DNA from 3 places in the Pseudoalteromonas sp. MMG006 genome. Region 3 is predicted to be linked to each of the others. Evidence: predicted binding sites of a transcription regulator. Region 3 holds the regulator's gene; each other region holds the start of a gene.
What was found. The regulator sigma-54, encoded in region 3, starts transcription at its own class of promoters, with help from an activator protein. The targets are predictions, from matches to a motif close to GTTGGCACGNNNNTNGNNT.
Positions count from the first base shown of each region.

Region 1: the regulator sigma-54 is predicted to act here: its motif matches at 3,797-3,815, upstream of J8L73_RS14170 (DUF2726 domain-containing protein).
Region 2: the regulator sigma-54 is predicted to act here: its motif matches at 3,287-3,305, upstream of J8L73_RS04870 (DUF3192 domain-containing protein).

Region 1 is NZ_JAGJEJ010000015.1:65,052-70,931, forward strand. Features, by position in the region: gene arcA (two-component system response regulator ArcA) at 1-251, shown strand, start outside; gene arcB (aerobic respiration two-component sensor histidine kinase ArcB) at 268-2,586, opposite strand; gene folE2 (GTP cyclohydrolase FolE2) at 2,818-3,738, shown strand; gene J8L73_RS14170 (DUF2726 domain-containing protein) at 3,855-4,451, shown strand; gene mtnN (5'-methylthioadenosine/S-adenosylhomocysteine nucleosidase) at 4,572-5,279, shown strand; gene ampE (regulatory signaling modulator protein AmpE) at 5,280-5,880, shown strand, end outside.
Region 2 is NZ_JAGJEJ010000003.1:140,789-146,668, reverse strand. Features, by position in the region: gene J8L73_RS04880 (ATP-binding protein) at 1-1,895, shown strand, start outside; gene J8L73_RS04875 (diguanylate cyclase) at 1,879-2,778, shown strand; gene J8L73_RS04870 (DUF3192 domain-containing protein) at 2,864-3,244, opposite strand; gene J8L73_RS04865 (D-2-hydroxyacid dehydrogenase) at 3,428-4,372, opposite strand; gene J8L73_RS04860 (1-acyl-sn-glycerol-3-phosphate acyltransferase) at 4,977-5,880, shown strand, end outside.
Region 3 is NZ_JAGJEJ010000003.1:20,836-26,715, reverse strand. Features, by position in the region: gene rapZ (RNase adapter RapZ) at 1-306, opposite strand, end outside; gene ptsN (PTS IIA-like nitrogen regulatory protein PtsN) at 323-775, opposite strand; gene hpf (ribosome hibernation promoting factor) at 780-1,067, opposite strand; gene J8L73_RS04265 (RNA polymerase factor sigma-54) at 1,094-2,593, opposite strand; gene lptB (LPS export ABC transporter ATP-binding protein) at 2,663-3,388, opposite strand; gene lptA (lipopolysaccharide transport periplasmic protein LptA) at 3,385-3,921, opposite strand; gene lptC (LPS export ABC transporter periplasmic protein LptC) at 3,911-4,465, opposite strand; gene kdsC (3-deoxy-manno-octulosonate-8-phosphatase KdsC) at 4,462-5,013, opposite strand; gene J8L73_RS04240 (KpsF/GutQ family sugar-phosphate isomerase) at 5,014-5,880, opposite strand, start outside.

The DNA.
Region 1 (5,880 bases), on a different contig from region 3:
GCGATGCTAAACGTTTGCCTAAAGGTGAATACAGAGCACTTCGTTTAATGCTTGACTCTCCTGGTCGTATTTTTAGCCGAGAGCAATTAATCAAACACATGACAGGACGTGAGCTTCGTGCAAATGACCGTACTGTAGATGTAACAATTCGTCGTATTCGTAAGCACTTTGAAAGCGATAACTCTACGTCAGAGCTTATCAGCACCATTCACGGTGAAGGTTACCGCTTTATTGGTAAAATCGACGCTTAATTAGAGTAAAACTCGTTTACTCTAATTGTTGTAAAAATAAATGAAGGGCTTGTTGTCCTTCATTTATTTTATCTGCTAGCACATCCAACCACTCTTTTAATACCTCATCAGACTCTTCAATCGCACCATATTCCATTACTTTTGCATGTAGCTGTACGTCATTTAAACCTACTGAGCCTGCAGCCCCTTTAAGCTTATGCGCAACCGACTTATATTCTTCCCTGTCGTTTGAGTTAAGTGAAGTTAGCATTTCTTGTTGGTACTGAGGGTTTAACTTCTCAAATAACTGACTACTGCGCTTAAACACATCTAAGCCCATTGAGTTAACAAAATCTTCTATTGTTTCAACATCGAGTAAATGTGCATTAATTTCTTTAAGTGCTTCTTCGCTCACTTTTAATTGCGGCTCAGTAGACTTAGCCTGCTTAATATCAAATAAGTCGGCAAGCATTTTATCAAGCTTCACGGTATTAATTGGCTTAGCTAAAGCACCTTGTATCGAAATCCCTTCAAGCTCTTCTTCAGCGCTGCGCACGTTAGCTGTAAGTGCAACTATAGGAAGATTATCAAAATGGCTATCTGATCGTATGTGCTTAGCAACCACATCCCCGTTTATATCCGGTAACTGCATGTCTAGCAGTACTAAATCTAAATCGTCTTCGGTTTCAACAAACGACAGTGCATCTTCGCCCGTTTCAGCCCAAAGCACTTCATGGCCTCGTTGCTCTAATAAGTTAGTTGCTATTTCGGCATTTAATGGTACATCTTCAACAAGTAATATATATAAACCTCGTCCCACATAGCTTTGTTCTGTAGGTGCTACACATAAACTAAGTGGAATTTGTACTGTAAAGCAGCTGCCTTCCCCTTCGGTACTATTGACTGTAATTGTGCCTTTCATAGCACTAACAAGCGCTTTGGTTACAGCAAGCCCAATGCCAGAGCCTATGGCATTTGTCCCTTTTAAATCTGGCGCTTTGTAATACATATCAAATATACGAGCAAGTTGTTCTTGCGGAATACCTTGCCCAGTGTCTGATATTTTAATAACAAGCCAAGGCCCTTCTTCGCGGTTTTCGCGGCTACACTCAAGGGTCACTTTACCTTGTTGGGTAAACTTAACGGCATTATTAATAAGATTCCAAACAACTTGGCGCAAACGAGTAGGATCAAGCAACGCATACACGTCTAGCTTGCCATTGCGCTCAATATTAAACTCTAACTCTTTTTGCTCAGCAATAAGTCCTGCAAAATTAACCACATCATTTATAAAGTCAGATACATTAATTGAGTCGGTTGCAATATCAAGCTGATCTCTATCTATTTTATCTAAATCTATAATATCGTTAAATATATTACCGAGTGTCTCTGCACTTGAAAACACCGTATTACACCAGCTACGCTGTTGTTTGTTCATTTCTGTATCAAGTAACATACGCGTTAAACCAACAATACCATTAAGTGGTGTGCGCAACTCGTGACTCAGTGTGGCTATAAACTTACCTTTGTCTTTGTAAGCAGTTTCAAGGGCTTGGGCAGCTTCTTTACGGCTGGTAATATCACGCCCAAAACCAAGTAAACCAATGTAGTCACCCTCATCATTAATAAACGGTAATTTACGTAATTCAAACCAGCGTTTTTCACCCTCAACCTCATAGCCTACATCTATAGTTAACGGCTTATGAGTTTGCTCAACTTGTTCATCGGTGGTTAGTACCTGAGATAAAAAGTGTGTAGGGAAAATTTGTTCAGCACTTTTACCAATAATTTCGCTACTTGATTTCCCCATAACTTCTTCAAACATTTTATTACAACCGGCAAACACGCCATTGTTATCGCGGTAGTAAAATAAATCAGGGGATGAATCAACAATAGAGCGAAGTAGCATGCCCTGCTGGGCTAACTCTTGCTGCGTTTTTTTACGCTCTGCGATTTCTCGACGTAGCTCTTCAATTGCACGGTGCTTGGCATGAAATGCCATTTTACGTTCATCAATCTCAATGTTTAAACGATTAATATTGTCTTTTAAAGTTTGGTTTAGAAGTTTTTCTTGTTTTGTAGCACTATCTAAATAAGCGTATGAAGCATCTAATTGGCGAACAGAATTAAGTAATACAGTAATAATAAGAGGCGAGACAACCGCTGCAAAAAATACTACAGCTAAAATATCAACAATATGCAGTTCACCAATTGCTACATAATAAAACATGCTCGATAAAATAAGTGATGCAGATAACAATAAAGCATAACAAAAAGCTGCCGTTTTAAACTCACCAAATCGCTTTATTGAGCTAGAAAGAGCCCTAACCCAAGGGCTCAAAGAATAATCAGTCATACGTAATTTTATCTCTTAGCTGTATGCTTAAATATAAAGAAGGCAATGTGTATGTATAAACATGCTATTTTGCCAGATTTTAGCATTTTTATGTTACCTCTACTCATGTTGTGCGATAAAAAAGAAAATTTTCATGTTTGAATTCGCCCACTTCTTAAACTCATCATTTCAGCAATAAATTATTTAGTGTAAAATACAGCGCTTTATTATGATCAATAACGAGTAGCGTACATGCAAACCAACATGCCCGATATAGCTGATACGGCTCCCGCCTTACAAACAGGTAAGTTAGACTGGGTTGGTATGGGCGAAATAGAACTGCCATTTATTTTTGAATCAAAAGATTTAGCACCCGTTACCGTTAACGCAAAAGCGCGTGCATTTGTTAACTTGCATAAAGAAGATGCTAAAGGCATCCATATGTCGCGCTTATTTTTAGCGCTCGACCTACTTTCTACCGAGCAACAAGTAAATCCGCATACTATTGCACAGGCACTCGATACATTTATAACAAGCCACGAAGGCTTGAGTGATAAAGCGCAAATAGAGTTTAAGTTTGAATTACCGCTACGTCGTAAATCACTTTTAAGCGGTAAGGCTGGTTGGAAAAGCTATCCTATAACGCTTACCAGCACTATCGAAAATAACGTTATTAGCTATGAGTTAACCGTAGATGTAACTTACTCGTCTACTTGCCCGTGCTCTGCAGCACTTGCAAGGCAGCTTATTCAAAATGCATTTAATCAAAAGTTCAACCAAGAGACTTTAAGTCGAAATGATGTGCACGAGTGGCTAGGCACTACGCAAGGCATTGTAGCTACGCCACATTCACAGCGCTCAATTGCCAATGTAAAAGTTAAACTTGATAACTCATGTGATGAATTTGACGTTGTTAATTTAATTGATACGTTAGAAGCTGAACTGAAAACCCCCGTTCAGGCGGCAGTAAAACGCGAAGATGAGCAAGAATTTGCCCGTCTCAATGGACAAAACTTAATGTTTTGTGAAGACGCTGCTCGTAAAATTAAAGCGGTTCTTGAAAACGATAACTTTAGTGATTATTGGCTACAAATTAATCATTACGAATCATTACATGCGCACGACGCTGTGGCTATTGCAGTTAAAGGCGTTAGCGGCGGTTACAAAGCTTAACAGGCTTACAATGATGGTTTATAAATCCATACAGTAATTAACGTATAACACAAAGTTTTTAGGCACGTAAATTGCTTTAGTTAAGCAGTGTCAATTTGTTGCTATGGAGTTACCGTATGGAATTCGCTTTATTATCAATTTTAGTATTAGTGGTTGGGGCCTCAATTGTTGCGTCAAAATTTAATGATGATGGCGGAAACCCGTATCCTTTTACCCGTAAACAAACTGTGTTTACGCAGGTTGAGGGCGCATTTTTAAACCTATTAGAACGTGCAGTTGGCGACCAATTTAAAATAGTCAGCCGCGTTAAATTAATCGACGTTATTGATTGTAAACAAGGCCTTTCGGCTAAATCTAAGCGTGCTGCTTTAGCAAAAGCTAAAAATAAGCAACTCGACTTTGTATTAATCGATAAAGAAAAGCTGACCATTGTTGCCGCTGTTGACTTAGTTAACAACGCCAATAAAGATGGCCACAAAGCCCAGCGCGATTGGTTTGTAAATGGCGCCTTAGAATCTGCTGGCATTCCACATATTCGTATGAAGGTTAAATCGGGCTACCGTCCTTCAGAAGTTCGCGATGCAATAATGTTTAAACTCGGTAAACCTGCAGCTGCACAAACTCAGCGCCCAGTTCGCAACCGCGTACACAAACCTGCGGTGTTATCTCCTTCTCAAGCTAAAGTGCAAACAACTGCCCTAGCCGAAATATAAAATATAATTAAATACACTTTCAAAAGTATTTGAAGCGAGCTCATAAACAAGCTCGCTTTTTTGTTTTTTATAGCTAACTTCACGTATAATCAAATTATTCAAACTCAGGAATTTAACACTATGAATGTTGGTATTATCGGCGCAATGGAGCCAGAAGTTAAAATTTTACGTGAAGCAATGCAAAACCCACAAATTTTAACTAAAGCAGGTTTCACTTTTTATACTGGCGAGTTAGCTGGAAACACAGTAACGCTTGTTCAATCTGGTATTGGTAAAGTTGCTTCAACTATTGCGACCACGTTACTCATTGATAACTTTAAACCTGATTGTGTTATTAACACGGGCTCTGCCGGTGGGTTTGATCCATCATTGAGTGTTGGCGATGTAGTCATCTCGTCAGAAGTGCGTCATCACGATGTAGACGTGACCGCATTTGGCTACGAAATCGGCCAAGTTCCACAAATGCCTGCAAGCTTTACAGCGCACCCAAAATTAGTAGAAACTGCAGAGCAAACTATTGCACAAATTAGCGATGTTAAGACGTTAGTTGGCTTAATTTGCACTGGCGATACCTTTATGTGTGATCCAGTACGAATTGATAAAGCTCGCAGCGATTTCCCATCAATGCTTGCTGTTGAAATGGAAGGCGCATCAATTGCTCAAACGTGTTTTACACTTAATACACCGTTTGTTGTTATTCGCTCTATGTCTGACATTGCCGGAAAAGAGTCGCCGCAATCATTTGAAGAGTACTTAGAAACAGCTTCAATCAACTCATCTAAAATGGTTGTCGCACTTTTAGAAAAACTAACGGCTGTAAGCCTTTAAATGCTTAGCAATATTGTTCAAAATCATTTGGACTTTATTGCCTTTATAATAGCGCTCCTCGCTGAGCGCTTTTTTCCTTTAGTAAGCTGGTATCACCCAAATACAGTATTAACCGCTGTTTTTAATGCTATTGGAAAGCGAGTTTATAAACCAAGTGAACCTAAAAGCTACCTTTATTTAGCCTCCATCCTAGCCTTTACGCTAGTTTTAAGCGTTATTCTTATTATTCTTGTGTTACTGCTCGAATTTGCCTTTTATCCTGATCTTCTCGCAGGCCTCATTTTATATTTGTGCCTTGAAAGCAAAGCGATTGATAAAAAAGCCCTGCGTATTGCAAAGTTAGTAAAACAAAACCAAAAATCTACCGCGCGTGAACTATTAAAGCCATTACTTGCCAGAGAGGTTAATAAACTATCAGCACCAGGTATAATTAAAGCCTTAATTGAAAGCTTAATCTTACGAACTGCTCGTAATTACTTTGTGGTTATATTCATATTTTTATTGTTTGGCCCGATTGCCGCTTTAGCATATCGACTGCTCACTTTAATGCAGCAGGCTTGGCGCACCGATATATCACCCAATAGCCACTTTTTAAAACCGC
Region 2 (5,880 bases), 120 kb from region 3:
CTGCTTATTACGTTATTCACATTCAGGATGTGAGCGCTTTAACTAAGGCAAAGCACGATGCAGAGCGTGCAACATTAGCTAAAAGCCGTTTTATTGCTAATTTAAGTCACGAAATTCGTACTCCCTTAAATGCAGTATTAGGCCTGCTCGATATGCTTATTGAACAAGGTTTAACACAAAAGCAATTACAACATACAGACCAAGCTAAAAATGCAGCGCAAAGTTTATTATTAATGCTAAACAGAATGCTTGATTTTGCACGTATAGAAAGCGCTCAAACAGATTTGAAATTATCGCCTTTTAGTATAATTGAGCTTGTTGATATCTGTGAAAGCCTGACAGCACCACTCTGTGAAGGTAAAGGCATAGAGTTTATTATTGATATTGATCCGCTAATAGCGCCCGATTTAATTTGCGACAGTATTCGTCTGCAGCAAATATTAGGTAATTTACTTACAAATGCTGTTAAGTTCACTGAAACAGGCTCTATTACACTAAAAATGGAGCTTGTTGAAGGCGATAGCTTAGAGCAGCAACATATTTGTTTTAAAGTCATTGATACAGGTATGGGAATAGATGAGGCCGATCAGAGGCGCTTATTTGATGCGTTTACGCAAGGCGATGAGTCATCTACACGGATACACCAAGGTGTGGGTCTTGGTTTAGCGATTGTTAAACATGCAGTGTCGTTAATGGGTGGTGAGGTAGCGCTTAAAAGCAAAAAAGGTTATGGCTGTGAATTTTATTTCAGCATTAGCTTATTGGTTGATACGAGTCAAAATAAAATGCTACCAAGTAATGCGCTCGCTATTTTATCAGAGCAAAGTAAAGAGCTTGAGTACGTTGCTAACGCGTATAGTGAATTGGCTAATATTAGTTTAGATGAGGTATTAAAATACCCAATTAAGCTATCTAACACTAAACAAATAATAGTGGATGCAAATGATTTACCGGCGTTATTAAAAGTTAAAGTGATTAATAACGCACTATCAGCGAAAGAAGTATCAGTGATCATAGTGAATCATCAGCACACGCTTAATCTTCCCAACAGTGAGTATTTAGCTGCTAAGCATGTAAAAGCCTCTGCACTTGGGCAAAGGTTATTTAGCTTAAGCTCCTTAGCTGAGCCTAAAGCAGATTTAAATACTGTTTTACACAATGTTCCAGAATTAAAAGCCGATATATCAGGTCTACTTGTATTAGCAATTGATGATAACCAATTAAATTTAGAGGTTATTAGTTGTGTACTTCGCCAAGCAAATATAAACGTAGTCACCGCTTTGAGCGCATCAATTGGCATGGAGTTATTACAAGTATTAAAACCGGATCTCATATTAATGGATGTGCAGATGCCACACATAGATGGCTGCCAAGCAACGACGTTGATTCGCCAACAGTTTGACGTAAAGCAGTTACCTATTTTTGCGTTAACCGCGCATTGTGAACCCGCTGATATTGAGCGTTCTTTGCAATGCGGCATGAATAAACATTTAACTAAGCCTGTAGTTGCTAAAGTGCTTATTGATGCAATAGCTGATTTAAACTTAGCAAAACCGAGCTTTTTTGAACGTTCTTTTGCACTTGCTCAATTCAGTTCTGATGAAACATTACTTAATACTATGATCGGTAAGTTTGCTACCTTGTGCGAAGCTCAATTAGCGCAAATAGCAGAAACCACCAGTAAAGATGATTTGGTACGCTTAGTGCATAGCATTAAAGGTGTAGCTGGTAATTTAGGTTTTAGGCGATTATCGCATTGCGCGTTAGTATGCGAGCGAAACCTTAAAACAACTAACAAGCCAGTTGAAGCAACACTTAAAGAGCTTATTATGCAATTAGAGCAAGTAATTGTTTTTATAAATGGTTTAGGGGAGACGGATGTCGAAAAGAGCTAAAGTGTTGATAGTGGATGATGATCCGCTAAACAGATTGGTACTTGAAAAAACACTTAACGACGAGCACGACGTATTCTTAGTTGATAGTGGTGAAAAAGCGCTGACATTTATAAAAACCACACAAGTTGATTTAATTATCCTAGATATAATTATGCCTGGTATTGATGGCTATGAAGTTTTAGTGCAGCTTAAAGAAAACCCTATAACTCAATCTGTGCCTATTATATTTATATCAGCAAACCGTAGCCATGACGATGAGGCTAAAGGCCTTGAGCTAGGTGCAATGGATTATATAACTAAGCCATTTAGTCCATCCATTGTAAGAGTTAGGGTTCGCAACCAGCTACTTATCAAGCAAAAGAATGACTTGCTTGAAATGTTGGCCTCTATTGATGGGTTAACTGAAATTCCTAACAGACGTTATCTAGATGAAAATTTATCTCGTGAGTGGCGCAGAAGCAAACGCAGTGGAACGCCATTGTCGGTATTACTTATGGATATTGACCACTTTAAACGTTACAACGACTGCTATGGGCACCGTGCTGGCGATGAGTGTTTGAAAAAAATTGCGCAAGTTCTTGCAGCTCAATGCGAGCGAGGAAGTGATTTTATAGCGCGTTATGGTGGTGAAGAATTTGCTGCAGTGCTACCAGGAATTGGTAAAGCTGAAGCAATTGAATTTGCTAATAAATTGCGCAACGCAGTAAATAGTTTAGATATAGAGCATAAAGCTTCATTAAACGCAGATCACATAACAATTAGTATTGGTATAGCAACAACCGAAAGCGGAAAAGTATATGCCGAACAGACACTACTCGAAGAGGCTGATTTAGGCTTGTATGCGGCCAAAGATGAAGGTAGAGATAGAATAATAGCGCGTTAAAAATAATATTTTTAAATGCAAAACGCCAATATTTATATTGGCGTTTTTAGTTTCTAATTACTTTTGAGGTTAGACTTTTTGCTGTTTAGTGCGCAATCATACCTAAAGCTGTGTCACCAATACCTACCAACTTATCGTTTTTAAATACAAGTGGCGTACATTCATCTTTCGTTGTTTTAGAGTCTGAATGTTTACTATGAGTCGCATAAAAAAGCACTTGGTATACATCGCCATCTTTTTTTAATAGTTCTGTGAAATTAGGCGTTTTTAATTGCGTTAAAACGGATTGATAGCTGCTATCCATTTTTAGATCCGATATAGCTTCACGATTATTTTTATGTTGTGCTTGCCAGCTTGAAGCGTTTTTCCCTGACCAATGAGTCTCTGCTTCACCATCAGATACGGCAATAACACAGCCTGTTAAAAATGGTGCAATAAGGGCTGCTGCTAATAGAGATTTATTCATTGTTGTATTCCTTAAATGAGTTTTTGGTATTTTTATTATATAAGGCAAGTAGTAGGCCAAATTTAAAAGTCATTTAAATTCAGTTATTTAGGTTTTTTGTGGCTGTGTTTCACTAATCATTTGCAAACATAATTAGTAAAAACAGCCATATTTTAGCTTTTTTAACTATTTTTTGTATTGTGTTTATACTAAGCGATTACGCGATTCGCCGTTATTGAACGCAGTAATATTTAGGCTGACCTCATTGATTAGTCGTACTATTGATTCAGTACTTGCCCAGGCAATGTGTGGTGTAAGTAACAAGTTATTGCCAGTGTAATTAGCAAGCGGATTAGTTAGCTCCGCAGGCTCTTTTGTTAGAACATCTACACCCGCGCCAGCGATTAAGTTTTGCTCAAGTGCTGTGGTTAAATCTGCTTCGTTAATAATTCCACCGCGCGCGGTGTTAATAATAATTGCGCTTGGCTTCATTAGTTTTAGCTCATCAAGCGCTATTAAATCGCGTGTTTCGTCAGTAAGCGGGCAATGAACACTAATTATATCTGCTGTTTTTAGTACTTCTTCAAATGGGGTACGGCCATCTCTACATTTTACGCCTTTGCGCTCAGCAATAATTACTTTTGCTCCAAAAGCTTCTGCCACTTTTGCTACGCCTTTACCCAGTGTTCCACCACCTATAATGGCAAACGTTTTATCTTGAAGGTCATTAAAACCGTAATCAAGGCGACAAAACATTTCACTTTTTTGCCAAGCGCCTTGTTGGCAATCGGCTTGATAGCGGTGTGTATTTCCTAGCAAGTTAGTCACTAACGAAAATGTATGTTGAACAACAGAAGGTGTAGAGTAACCAGCGACATTAGTCACTGCAATACCAAACTCTTTTGCCGCGTTTAAATCAACATTATTTGTGCCTGTGGCACTTACGCATATAAGCTTAAGTTGTTTTAGTTGGCTGATTGTTTCGCGATTTAGTACGGCTTTATTGGTAATAAGTACATCTGCACCTTGGCAATGCTCAATAACTTGCTCAGGACTGGTCAGTTCATATGTTTTTAAATTGCCGAGTGCTTCAATACAGGCTAAAGACGTTTTAGCTAATGTGGCGTTATCTAAAATAGTAATGTTCATTATGAGCCTTTAATTAGTGGATCTTAAATAGTTTCAATCGTGAAGTGTTAGCGATTTATAGAAACTGAAAATGTGAAGTTAAGGTACTATGAAAGGAAGCCTTTGAAAATGGCATTACTACCAAATAACTAGAGGCAGTTTAGATTTTTTGATTAAAAATGACGGTATTTTGGGCTTACATTAGGACAAAAAATACTTATATTGCCAATATGAGTGAATTGTTGAGTGTGAGCCGTTTGCACAAGTTTTGTTTAGTGTATATTTATTACTGCGCTGTAATTAGCGCGTTATTAGTTTAGGCGCATTTTATTATTAAAAAGTCAAAAAAGGTTATATGTTGAGTATAGTGGTCTGCCCACTAGCGCATTGATAACATGGTATTTTGGCCAACTAAACAGAAATTTTGCACTTATGCGTCAGCGCAGGGTCATAAGAGACGCTACTTAGCTAAATTAGGTTAAGAGATTTATTATTTAAACTCAGAATGGATAAGATCATAATCGCTTTTTGGTTATTTCGTATTTTAGATCGCCTGAGTTATAATCGAACTTAGACATAAACGGTGCGCCTTGGCGTGCCGTTTTTTAACATTATAGATGTAGTAATGAGTGAATTAGAAGATAAATACGCAGATATACGCCCATACAATGACAGCGAGGTTACCGCCTCACTAACACGTTTAATTAACGATAATGCGTTTATTGATGTAATAGCAAAATATAATTTACCGGGTTTTTTATCGGCAATGCCTTTTATTGCGCGCCCACTGGTAAAAAGCCAGCTACGTAAAAAATGGGGCAAAGTTAGCACCATTGAAGACGTACAAAATGAAGTGGCGCAATATTTAGATAAACTAGTAAAGCGTACGACTTCAAAGGTCACTTTTTCCGGATTAGATCAATTAGATCCAAACCAAGCTTATTTATTTATTTCAAATCACCGCGACATTGTACTCGACCCTGCGTTAGTTAATTGGGGTTTATACCAGCATAAAATGAAAACAGTACGCATTGCTATTGGTGATAATTTATTGCAAATACCTTACATCACTGAACTAATGCGCTTAAACAAAAGCTTTATAGTAAAACGCTCAGCAAAAGCGCCAAAAGAAATGCTTAAAGCACTAACGCAGCTTTCATCTTATATTTACGACTCTTTATCTGGCGGTAATTCTATTTGGATTGCGCAAAAAGAAGGGCGTGCAAAAGATGGCTTTGATCAGACAGATCCGGCACTTTTAAAAATGCTGCAGTTAAATGGCCGTAAGCAAAAGAAAGAGTTTGGCGAGTACATTAAAGAACTTAAAATTGTTCCAGTGTCTATTTCGTATCAGTATGAGCCGTGTGCTATTGCCAAAGCCAAAGAGCTTTATCATAAGCAGCAGCATGGCGAATACGTAAAATCAGCGGGAGAAGACATAGCAAGTATTGTTGAAGGCTTTAGCGCAGCTAAAGGGCATGTGCATTTAGCATTTGGTCAGCCAATAGAAGAGCAGTGCGATAGTGCAG
Region 3 (5,880 bases):
CAACCGGCGTGTTTCAGAAAAGCGTTTGATCAGGGTTTGATCGTCACTATCTAGATAAAATAAAGTGGGATTTGCAAAACCTGGAAGGTATTCAAAGATATCATTAAATTCATCTTGTTCTTTTGGGATGTTACGCACATCGATACTAACAGCTATTTTATCGTAGGTGTCCGACACACTTCGCACTAAAGAGGGGAGTAGGTTTACTGGTATGTTATCTACGCAATAATAACCTAAATCTTCTACAACGCGTAAAGCAACCGACTTTCCAGAACCGGAGCGGCCACTTATGATAATTAACTCCATTTATCACCCTTTTAAACTACGATTGGTTAACAATGACTTGGTAAAGCTCAGCATCAGATTTTGCACAGCGTAGCTGTTTACAAAACTCTTTGTCATTTAGTCTATCAGCTATAGTTGCAAGAGTCTTTAGGTGCTGCTGGTTATCGCCATCTGGTACGATGAGTGCAACAAATATATCAACTGGGCGGTTATCAATCGCGTCAAAATTTATTGCTTTTTCACTTACAAGTACTAATGCTAATGGCTCTTCTGCACCACTCATTCTTCCATGAGGGATTGCTATACCACGGCCTATCCCCGTGCTGCCAAGTTTCTCTCTATTCATTAAAGCAGATAAGATATCTTGTTGGGAAAGGTAAGGAAGCTTTTCATGAGCAAGCTCACTAATAAACTCTAAAATTCTTTTTTTGCTATTAAAAAGGACCGCAGCTTTGCTGCAGTCCTGGCATATAAGTGAGCTTAATTTCATCATATTAGTGTCGAGCAAGCTTCTCTTTGTGTTTAATAACTTGACGATCGAGCTTATCAATCAACGAGTCAATGGCAGCATACATATCTTGATGTTCAGTAGATGCAAATAATTCTGCACCACTTACATGGATAGTAGCTTCAGCTTTTTGGTTGAGTTTTTCTACATCGAGAATGACATGAACATTGTTTATATGATCAGAATGCCTTTCTAGCTTTGCAAATTTATTATTTACGTAGTCTCTCAATGAATCAGTAACATCTACATGACGACCAGTTAAGTTTAGTTGCATAAGCGTTTTCCTCTTTGTTTTGCGTCTTATATCAAACTCTTTCGTTGATTAGACGGTGGAATAGCCAGAGATTCGCGGTATTTTGCGATTGTGCGTCTAGCTACTTTAATTCCTTGCTCAGCCAATATATCCGCAATTTTACTATCACTCAATGGTTTTGCTGAGTTTTCTGCGGCAATCAATTTTTTTATCAAAGCACGTATTGCTGTAGACGAACACTCACCGCCATTTTCGGTGCTTACATGGCTTGAGAAAAAGTATTTAAGCTCAAATATACCACGTGGCGTGTGCATGTACTTTTGAGTAGTTACGCGCGAAATAGTCGATTCGTGCATTTCTACCATTTCAGCAACATCGTTTAAAACCATAGGCTTCATGGCCTCTGGACCATGCTCAAAAAAGCCCTGTTGCTGCTTAACAATACAATTAGTTACTTTAAGCAATGTGTCGTTTCTGCTCTCTAGGCTTTTTATAAACCATTTAGCTTCTTGTAAATGAGAGCGAATAAATTGACTATCACCACTAGATTTAACTGTACGCGACATAGCTGCATATTGGCTATTAACACGTATTTTAGGCATGCTATCTGGGTTTAGCTCAACGACCCAGCGGCCTTTTATTTTTTTCACCGACACATCGGGAATTACATACTCTGACTCTTCCCTTACTATAGTATCTGCGGGTTTAGGGTTTAGAGTGTGTATTAACGTCATTACTTCTTTAAGCTCGTCTTCTTTGAGCTTAGTTTTCTTCATTAATGTACGATAGTCGCGAGCTGCTAATAGATCAATATGCTCGGTTAAAATCATCTTTGTTTCATTGATAAAAGGCGCATCTTTATCAAACTGATTTAGCTGAATACACAAACACTCTTGTAAGCTACGAGCTGCTATACCCACAGGATCAAATAACTGAATACGTTTTAAAACGGCCTCTATTTCATCAAGTTCAACTTCACCTTCGTCGTCATTCTCTTGATTAAAGCTTTCTAAAATTTCTTCACAACTAAGTGTTAAAATACCAGAGTCATCTACGGCTTCAACTATCGCTATTGCGATAGCTTCATCCGTGGGACTAAATGGCGTGAGCTGTAATTGCCACATTAGGTATTCGTGAAGTGTTTCGGTTGAAGCACCTTGGTAAATAGATTCATCTTCTGGCATTGGGCCTGATGATGAAGCAGGTGCTGCGCTCATGTACTCATCCCAGCTTACATCCATAGCCATTTCGTCACTTACTGTATCTTTAGTAAGTGCTTCACCACTATCTTGCTCGTACTCGCTCGGTTTTTCGTCAGCACTAGCGCTTACGGTTACTTCGTCGTTATCTGCTTTTTGCTCGTTTTTACCAGCCGATTCTTCCGTGTAATCTTGTTCATCTACTTCGAGAAGCGGATTACTATCAAGCGCTTCTTGTATTTCTTGCTGGAGATCCAATGTACTGAGTTGCAGCAAACGAATTGCTTGTTGCAGCTGTGGAGTCATTGTAAGTTGCTGGCCCATGCGCAGCTGTAATGATTGCCTCATGTATCTCTAACAATCCTTTTATGTTGTTATAATTAATACTAGCAGATGCTTAAAGACATGGCGTAAATGTTACAGCCTAAATTGCTCGCCTAAATAAACATCGCGTACCGTTTTATCGTTTAATACGTGCTCTGGTGTACCAGAAGCAATTAACTCTCCATGAGAAACAATGTAGGCTTTTTCACAAACATCAAGGGTTTCTCTTACATTATGGTCGGTAATTAATACACCAATGCCGCGATTTTTAAGGTGTTCTATTATTTTCTTTATATCTAATACCGATATAGGGTCAACACCTGCAAAAGGCTCATCCAATAAAATAAATTTAGGATTAGCGGCTAATGCGCGCGCTATTTCTACACGACGGCGCTCACCACCCGATAAAGCCATACCTTGGCTGTCTCGAATATGTTGGATACTAAATTCATCTAACAAGTTGTTAAGCGTATCTTCTCTCGCTTTTTTATTAAGCTCTTTACGCGTTTCTAAAATAGCCATTAGGTTTTGATAAACGCTAAGCTTTCTAAAAATTGACGATTCTTGTGGCAAGTAACCTATGCCTAATCTAGCACGACTATGCATGGGTAAAAGAGTAATATCGTTCTCATCGATAGAAATTTTGCCTTTATCGCTTGGTACAAGGCCTACTATCATATAAAAAGTAGTCGTTTTGCCTGCACCATTTGGTCCGAGTAACCCTACAATACTGCCGGCTTTGACTTCAAGGCCAACGTTTTTTACAACTTCGCGACCTTTATAGCTTTTTGCTAATAGCTCTGCTTTTAATGTGCTCATGGCTGACCTTTATCACTTTCTTTTTTTGGCTTAACAGGCACTAAAATAGTGTGCACGCGGTCGGTTGAGTTTTCATCTTTTTCGGCGCTAATTAATTGCTGTTGCATGTCGTACGTAATGCTTTTTGCATTGATTTTTTGACCTGCTTGCGCAACTTCAGCATCACCAACAAGCGTTAAAAATCGTTTTGCTACATCGTAACGCACCTCGTTTGCACTGGCGCTCATTACCGTGCCGTCAGCTTGTTTTTCTTCGAAATAAGCTGGGCTACCTGTTGCTATTAGTAACTGTTTGTTATCACCTAAATCATCGCGCTTATGTACTTCTAAGCGGTCAGCTGTAATACGACGATTACCGTGAATAATTTCAACGTTCTTTTCAAAAATCCCAACATTGGCTTTTAGCTGACCTTCTTGTTTGTCGGCGCTAATTGAAATCTGATCAGCAGCAGGAGCTTCTCGCTCTGCCGTATAGCCATTAAAAGCAAGTAGAAGGGCTGGAATTATAAGTATTTTAGACATTTTATTGGTCATAATATATGGTTCGCGTATGGTTAATTAGTTTAATCACTTCAGTTTTTAAGTCGGCTTCAAGGCCTTTACCGGTGATTTTTAAATTGGGCCCCGTAATGACAACAGGCTGTTCTGAACGCATTGTTAATAGGTTTATATCAACTTGAATATTGTCAGCGTTGATTTTGTCTATCATAGCGTTGTCGGTTAAATTTATGGCAACTACATTACCTTCTAAAATTAACTGTTTGTCTTCGTATAATGTTGCTTCGTCAGCGTTTATTTGCCATGTTTGTTTTTCGTTATATAGGGTAAATATAGGCTTTTCAAAAAATGTAAAACCTAGTTGCTGGTATAATTCCATTTTAGCCGCTGTTACTTTGTGGCTAATTTTACCCTGTTCATCGTAAGCTGTTTGCTTAAGTTCAATAGCTATATAATCAGGCTCAGCAATCACTTCAGCTTCTTCCTGAGGTGCTGTATTTGTTTGGGTAAAATAAGGGTACCAAAGCCAAACCATACAGCTAATGAATAAAATGCTAAGTATTATACGCGCCGCATTCATGAACTAGTGCCTTGTGTGGTAAGCGCCTTACCATTTTCAAGCATGAGTAAATCGGTAAGTTCTCTTACGGCTCCAAAGCCTCCAGGCATTTGTGTAACATAATGCGATAAACGTTTAATAAGTGGGTGGGCATCGTTTACAGCAACGGCAAAGCCGACTTGTTCCATTACAGGCATATCGGGGCCATCATCGCCAATATAGGCAATTTGCTCGTCGCTAAGGTTAAGCTTGTTTTTTAGCTCTTGGTAAGCAATGAGTTTGTCTTCTTGGCCTTGATAAATATGTTGCACTGTTAAGCTGCTCATACGGGTTTGCACTATTTGAGAATGACGCCCAGTAATAACGGCTACTTCAAAGCCACTATTTATTAATGCCTTTATGCCAAAGCCATCTTTGGTGTTAAACGCTTTTAGCTCTTCGCCTTGGTTACCAAGGTAGATTCGCCCATCAGAAAAAACACCATCAATATCGCATATAAGTAGTTTTACTTTTTTTGCACGCGCTTTTGCGTCTGCACTTAGCGGTTGATAGAGATCTTCAAATTGCATTTACAACACTCCTGCTTTTAATAGGTCTTGCATGTTAAGTGCGCCAATTGGCTGATTTTGTTCGTTAACCACAATCAACCCATTGATACGTTTGTTTTCCATTATATTGAGCGCTTCAGCTGCAAGTATATCTTGGGTAGCCGTTGTACATGACGTAGTCATTACCACACTAATCAAAGTGGTATGAATATCAATACGTTGCTCTAAAATACGGCGTAAATCGCCATCGGTAAATAATCCCGCAAGTTCTTTATTGTCATTAACAATCGCAGTCATGCCTAAGCCTTTGGCTGACATTTCAATTAATGCATCTTTTATGGTTTGTGAAATATTAATAATAGGTGTGTTTGTACCACTGTGCATTACGTCTTTTAGCGTTAATAGTAAACGCTTACCTAGGCTGCCTCCTGGGTGCGATAGTGCAAAGTCATCTGCGGTAAAACCTCTAGCCTCTAGGAGTGCCACAGCCATAGCATCTCCCATAGCTAAAGTGGCTGTGGTGCTTGCTGTTGGTGCAAGACCTAATGAACAAGCCTCTTTTTCTACTTTTATGCAAACATGTACATTAGCAAGAGTTGCCATGCTTGATTGCATATTACCCGTCATGGCTATCATTTTTGCACCCAGTCGTTTTAAGACTGGGATGATATTTAAAACTTCGCTGGTTTCCCCTGAGTTTGAAATAAGCATAACCACGTCATTTTTTGTGATCATGCCTAGGTCGCCATGACTTGCTTCACCAGGGTGAACAAAAAAGGCAGGACTACCCGTACTTGCAAGAGTCGCCGCTATTTTATTGCCAACATGGCCAGATTTACCCATACCAATAACAATAATGCGGCCCTGACAGTCGTACATTAATTGGCA